Regions from separate parts of the Flindersiella endophytica genome, predicted to be linked through region 2. Evidence: riboswitches for the same ligand, from Rfam matches in the RefSeq annotation. Region 2 holds a riboswitch; the other holds the start of a gene.

Region 1 (3,397 bases), on a different contig from region 2:
GTCGGAGAGCGCGGCTTCGAGCGCGGCGAGCTCGATGTGGGCGATGGTGGGGTTTTCCGGCGCCACGATGTCGACCTGACCGTGGCCGACCGCGACCCGCAGCACGCCGTCCGGCGCGGGCTCGAGCTGCGCGAGCTCGGCCATTGGATCGGAGTATGGACGGCGGGAGCGCCACGGGAAGCCGACCACTTCGACGCCCTTCACCGGTGTGCGGGGCGTGGTGTCGGTCAGGGTCTCCACGTGGTCCGGCAGATGCGCGGCGAGGATCGGGCTGGTCCACACCGAGCCGGGCTCGAGCGAGTCGTGGTTGCCGGGCAGGAGGTAGACCGGGCACTGGATCGTCTTCAGCGCCTCGCACGCGCGAAGAACGATGTGGCGGTCGACCTGGTTGGCGTCGAACACGTCGCCCGCCACCACGACGAACGCGGCACCGGCCTCGGCCGCGACCCGGCCGATGCGATCGATCGCGTCGATGCGGGCCTGGCCGTAGCGTGCCTGGGCCTCCGGTCCGAGGAACGCCCGGACCATGCCCAACTGCCAGTCGGCCGAGTGCACGAACGTGACCCTCGACCGCGGAGCGGACATGTCAGCCATGGTCGTGTCTCCTAGAGAGGGCCGGTCAAGCTCGTGGCGCAGCCGCGCCGCGCTGCCGCGGGCCGACGCTCGTGTCGGGCATACTCGCGAGGTTCGCGGTGCCGGCAGCGCGGATGCGGGGCGTCGCGAGTCAGGCGATATCTAGGAGACTCGGCCATAGTGCTCTGCACGGTAGCGAAAGGCACCGACAACGCTCACGCTGCCACGCCGCGCAGGCCCGATCCCGTCCGAACAAAGGTTCGTCACGCGGATGCCGTCGCCGTCATGAGAAGCCGGCTACCAGTCGAAGCCGATCCGCCACTCGCTCCGCGCGACCGCGGCGTACACCTCGCCGGGATCGGGCTCGCGGCCGATCGCTTCGACGATGGCGGCACGCCGTCCCACCTTGGCCGTCAGACCAGGTCTCCGCTCCACCTCTCCGACGAGCTCGAACCGGCCGTCGCCGACCTGCCGTAGAACAACGTACGTAGGTCTCGGCGGCACCCGTTTCTCGGCCACGGTGACCACTCCTCTCGACATCTGACATCAGGTCGGGGGCGCTAGATTCGTTGGATGGACTCAGCGATCGCGGTCGTGGACATCGATGGCGTGCTCGCCGACGCCCGGCACCGGCAGCACCACGTCCAGGTCTATCCGAAGAACTGGGACGCATTCTTCCGCGCCGCGCCCTACGACGAGCCGCTGGCCGAGGGCTTCGCCGTCGTTCGCGAGCTGGCTGCCCGTTACGAGATCGTCTATCTCTCGGGCCGGCCGGAGCGCATCCGCGAGGCCACGCAGCGCTGGCTCACCAAGCACGAGGCGCCAGAGGGCCGGTTGGTGCTGCGCCGCGACCACGATCGGCGTCCGGCCAGTGTCATGAAGCTCGCCACCCTGCGCAAGCTGGCGAAACAACAGCCGGTAGCCGTCGTCGTCGATGACGAACCCGCTGTTTGCGATGCTTACGAAACAGCGGGATTTCAGACATTTCGCGCGACCTGGGCAAATCTGGATGATGCTCGCCCCACTTGATAACGGGGTGATCACGCCCTAGTCTCTGACGGGTCGCGCAAAACCAGTGCGATTACGGCCCGCTTCGCCGAACCCCGCCCGGCGGTGTCGTATCTACTAGCAACGAAAGGGCGGAGACGGAGGACCCACTAGTTGGACTTTCTATTGGTCCAATTGGGGTGAAGTCACGCTGTGTTGTTTTGGGGCGACCACGACACCGCAGTGGGCCGGGCATTCCTCTCGCCCGAACCCGTCAGCTAACTCCGCAGGCGATGAGAGGCGGGTTCAGCGTGCCCTATAAAGGCAAACATCGCGGCTCAAGTCGATCACACAATGCGGCAAAGCAAATTACGACGACTGCTGCCATCAGCAGTATCGCCGCGGTTCCGATGGTCGCGATGAGCACTCCCGCAGACGCCGCCAGCCTTTCCACTTGGGAAAAGCTGGCCAACTGCGAGAGCAGCGGTAACTGGCACATCAATACTGGGAATGGGTTTTACGGCGGTTTGCAATTCACCGCGTCGACCTGGCGTGCGTACGGCGGCGGGAAATACGCCTCGCGTGCGGACCTGGCAACCAAATCGCAGCAAATCGCGATTGCCGAGAAAGTACTCGACGGACAGGGCTGGCAGGCTTGGCCGGCTTGTTCGTCAAGGCTCGGCCTGGGTTCCGACGACAAGGGCGGCAACCCTGGTACCACGCCGGAAAAGCAGAGCAGCGATCGGAGCCGTGCGAAAAAACAGGCGTCGCGCGACACCGACCGTTCCACGACCACGACCCCCAAGTCCGAGCGAGTCGCCGCTCCGGGCGCTTCGTACACGGTCGAGGCCGGGGACACGCTGTCCGAGATCGCGGCGGACCAGCATGTGAAGGGCGGCTGGCAGACGCTGGCGCGGCTCAACCGCAGCGTCGTGGGTGAGAACCCCGATCTGATCTTCCCAGGTGAGAAGCTCCGCTTGCGCTGACCCACAGGCTCCACAGACCACGGTGCCCCGCGTCCATCCCCCCTGCGCGGGGTACCGTGCTGTGTCCGGACGCGGTTGCCCGCGCGGAAGTGACCGATCCGTGACCCATCCACCGGCCGCGTGGCTTCGAATATCTCAGTGAACGTCTACGGGTCAATCTAAGGTGAGCACCGTGACCAGCGAGCCCACACCCCTGCGGCGACGTGGCGGAGACGCGCCCGGGCCGACCCCTGAGGAGCTGTTTTCCAGGGTTGCGCGTGGTGACGAAGCCGCCTTCGAGGCGCTGTACGACCGGCTGTCCACGCCGGTCTTCGGCCTGGTGCGCCGGGTCCTGCGTAATCCCGCACAGGCCGAGGAGGTGACGCAGGAGGTCTTCGTCGAACTGTGGCGTACCGCCACCAGATTCGACGCGAAGCAGGGATCGGCGACCACATGGGCGCTGACGCTGGCGCACCGCAGGGCCGTCGACCGGGTACGCAAGGAGCAGACCAGCAGCGACCGGGAAAGACGCGCGGCCGCGCAGGCCGCTGAGACCGCGTACGACGAGACTGTCGAGCAGGTGACGACGGCGCTCGAACAGCAGCAGGTACGCCGATGTCTCGGCACGCTGACCGAGCTGCAGCGGGAGGCGGTGACGTTGGCGTACTACGCCGGATACACCTACCGTGAAGTCGCCGAGTTGCTCGGCGCCAGCCTGCCGACCGTCAAGACCCGCATGCGCGACGGCCTGATCAGGCTGCGTGACTGTCTGGCCGTACAGATCGGGGTGTCGGGATGAGTGGCGACCTGCACTCGCTGGCCGGTCCGTACGCCCTCGACGCGCTCACGGACCAGGAGCGAGCTCGATTCGA
Region 2 (3,397 bases):
ACCCCGGAATCCTAGAGGGGAATCGGGTGCGTGCGGGCCCACTCGCACAAAGCGAGATGAAAAGCATATGAACGCGGCCGAAGCAGGCAAGCCGGTCGGTTCTCGGCCCAACCACCGCCAACCACAGTCAGGACGGTGCCCGCAGCCGCTCCCGAAGTGCCTGGATCCGGTCCGCGGCCAGCCCGGCGCGGCCCAGGAAGCCCTCGACACCGCCATGATCGGCCCGCAGCGCCTCCAGTACGGCGAGCATGGTCTCAGCCCTGGGGGCCTCGAGGTCGGGAGAGGTCGCCGGCCCGGAGCCTCCGACCAGCTGCATCACGTCGGGCACACCGACCACGGCGTAGTCGTCCGCGACCGCCGCGGGCTCTGCGCCGGCCAGCGTCAACGCGAGCGCGACGACCATGCCGGTCCGGTCCTTCCCGGCATGGCAGTGCACGACGACACACCCGGGCGGTGCGTCGGCGATCGCGCCGACGGCGGAGGCGTAGCGAGCAGCGTTGAAGTCGAGCGTCTGGAGGTACAGGCTCGCCAGGTCGAGCGTGGTGTCGTAGGGCTCATCGGCGACGTTCACCGGGTGGTTGCGCCGGAGCGGGTCGGTGGCGAACGCCGACGGATAGCGCTCGCACTCCCCCGGCGTACGTATGTCGACGATCCGGCTCACGCCTGCCGCCCGGACCGCCGCGACGCCCGCGGGCGTCAGCCGGTCGAAGTTGTCGGAACGGACCAGGGCGCCCCGGCGGACCCTGGCACCGCCTCCGAGTGGCAGGCCGCCGAGGTCGCGAGCGTTGAGACAGTCCGGCCAGTCCAGGAAACCCGGTCGGGTCACAGGTACTCCTCCCCCTCAGAAGCAACAACAGACAGAAACGGTGGACGCGTCCGGCTCGGACGCGTCCACCGTTTTCGAAAGCGATTCGACTCCAGGTCGTTCTAGCCGGGCCGGGTGGCGCCGACGTAGGGCATCTCGTCCATCGGGGCGTACTCGACGTTCTTGCCGGGGCGCGGCGCGTGCAGGATCATGCCGTTGCCGGCGTAGATCGCGACGTGGGAGATCCCGCTGTAGTAGTAGACGAGATCGCCGGGCTCCAGCTGGGACCGGGAGACCTTCGGGCCTTGGTAGTACTGCTGCTTCGCCGAGTGCGGCAGCGAAACACCGGCTGCGTCCCAGGCCATCATGGTCAGCCCGGAACAGTCCCACGTGCTCATGCCGTCGGCACCGAAGACGTAGGGCTCGCCGACCTGCTTCTTGGCGAAGGCAAGTGCGATCGCGCCGCGACCGGAGCCGGGCGGGAGGTCGGACGGGATCTCCCGATCGCTGCCACGGGACGTGCGGTTCTGACGGTCTTCCAGCTCCTGGAGCCGCTGACGCTCAGCGGCGGTGAGGCGCTTCAGCAGGTCGTCGGACTTGGCCTGCTTGGCCTTGGCCTCTTCGAGCCGGTCCTTGGCCTGCTTCTGGGCGTCCTTGAAGCGGGCGAGCTCGGCCTTCTGCAGGGCCTCACGCTCAGCCAGCTCCTTCTGCTCGGCACGCAGCCGAACCAGCACGTCGCCCTGCTGACCACGCAGCGCCCGCGCAGAACTCATCTGCGCCAGGAACTTGTCAGGGTCGTCGGCGAGCAGTAGCTGCATCGTGCTGTCCATGCCACCCGCGCGGTACTCGGCGGCGGCGAAGGCTCCGATGTTGCGGCGCAGCTCCTGAACCTTGGCGCGCTGCGCTTCGAGGTCGGTGTCCAGCTTCTTCAGCTTGCGCTGAATAGCGGTCATCTTGTCTGAGTACTCGTTGGATAACTCGGCGGCCTGCTCGGCCTCGTGGTGCAGCTTCTCGGTCTGCTTCTTCACCTCGGCGATCGACGGGGTGGGATCAGCGAGACTCGCGCCTGGAACGGCGACGACGGCTGCCACGGAGGCGGCACCCAGGGCTAGCAGCGCACGCCCTGACGGACGCTTGCGGCGGTTCGACACTGCGGTCGGGCCCCTTTCCTTCCTCTACGCCTACCGGGTGAGCTGACGGGTTCGGGCCGGGAGGTAGCCCTACGAGACGCGCCCATGATGCGATGCCTGCTTGCCTGTGCATCAAGGGACGCGTACCGATTCACCCCAGGAACTACGGTGGGTCCCCGGCTCCTCGTCCGTGGGTTTGCCGGACGGGGATTAAGCGGGGTACCTGCCGCCGGCCGGTTAGCCGACGTCCTTGAACAAGTACCTGGCGAGCGACTCTAGTGACCAATCCGTGATGTTTCAAATCACTGGAGCTTCTTTTTCGTAAAGGAAATAAAACCCCTGCTTACGCATTGTGTCAAGTCTTGTTCGGAGAGTTATCTACGCACCTTGGGCCCAACGTGGGGCCTCGTCGGTGTCGGTCCGGGCCAGCCGGAGCGGTGGCACGAGTCCAGAATCGGCCAGGATGTCCAGCGCCTGACGGTCCTCGGCGTCCAACTCGACACCGGCGGGCGGAGCCCCGAGCAGGACGGTCACGACGCAGTCACCGCAGGCCTGCGGTCCCCGTACGACACAGCTGTCGCAGTCGATCTGCATGACGCCTCCAGATAGTTCCTTGCGGTCTGACGAAGACGTTAGAGCAGAGCACCGACAGTCAAGCTCGACCTGATCGGAGGGTGGGCCCGAGCTGGTCTCAGCTGCGGCTCATCAGCCTGACCAGGCCACTCGCCGGCACCGGCCGGGCACCGCTGCGGCGTACGGACTCGGCGATCTCCCGGTCGCTGGACACCACGACCACCGGCCGCCCTTCGGGCTCGGCCGCCACCATCTCACGGATCACGTCGTCGGCGGTCACGCCACCGGGGCTGAACCGCACGCGGACGCCCCGCGGCACCGTGATCTGCGGCATCGCGTCGAGGTTGGCGCCGTCGAACACGACGGTGAGCTCGGCCCTGGTCTGTGCGGCCAGCCCGCCCATCGCGTTGACGAGACGGGTGCGCTGGGTCTCCAGCGGGATCGTCGGCCACGCGGTCTTGGTCACGTTGTAGCCGTCGACGATCAGGTGGACCTGAGGCAGGCCGAGCAACGCCTCGAGCGAGGCCTCCGCGTCGGCGCCGCTGAGCTGGCTTCCGGATCCGGGCTCGGCGGCTCGTACGGTGTCGGCGGGACGGGTCTTGGTGGGTGGCAGCGCCAGCTCGCGGCGCAGGCCCTGCGCGGCGTCGACCAGCGTGTCGACCAGCAGGCGCAGCCGGATGTCGGCCAGGTCGCGCCCCTCGCGCACGGTCCGGCGCGCGGACTCCGCCGCGCTCTCCGCTTCGGCGAGTCGGGCCCGCAACCGGCGCAGCTCGGCCTCCATCCGGGCCACCTCGGCGGCCGACTGGTCGCGGATCTCACGGGCGGCCGCGGCCTCCTCCTCCGCACGCTGCTCGGCGGCCTTCGCCCGGTCCCTGGCCTGCTTGACCGT

What was found. Region 2 has a riboswitch for cyclic di-AMP ahead of ACYVF6_RS22595 (C40 family peptidase). Riboswitches for the same ligand answer to the same signal wherever they lie in the genome.
Region 1: it holds a riboswitch for cyclic di-AMP, as region 2 does, so the genes downstream of both, ACYVF6_RS39775 (transglycosylase family protein) here and ACYVF6_RS22595 (C40 family peptidase) in region 2, are expected to answer to the same signal.

Annotation. Positions count from the first base shown of each region.
Region 1 is NZ_BAAGYY010000036.1:275,230-278,626, reverse strand. Features, by position in the region: gene ACYVF6_RS39790 (metallophosphoesterase family protein) at 1-594, opposite strand, end outside; gene ACYVF6_RS39785 (hypothetical protein) at 871-1,092, opposite strand; gene ACYVF6_RS39780 (HAD family hydrolase) at 1,147-1,602, shown strand; cyclic di-AMP (ydaO/yuaA leader) riboswitch at 1,693-1,868, shown strand; gene ACYVF6_RS39775 (transglycosylase family protein) at 1,980-2,546, shown strand; gene sigK (sigma-70 family RNA polymerase sigma factor) at 2,719-3,324, shown strand; gene ACYVF6_RS39765 (anti-sigma factor) at 3,321-3,397, shown strand, end outside.
Region 2 is NZ_BAAGYY010000019.1:415,698-419,094, reverse strand. Features, by position in the region: gene ACYVF6_RS22605 (hypothetical protein) at 1-2, opposite strand, end outside; gene ACYVF6_RS22600 (tyrosine-protein phosphatase) at 128-826, opposite strand; gene ACYVF6_RS22595 (C40 family peptidase) at 928-1,896, opposite strand; cyclic di-AMP (ydaO/yuaA leader) riboswitch at 1,969-2,162, opposite strand; gene ACYVF6_RS22590 (hypothetical protein) at 2,314-2,529, opposite strand; gene ACYVF6_RS22585 (NYN domain-containing protein) at 2,627-3,397, opposite strand, start outside.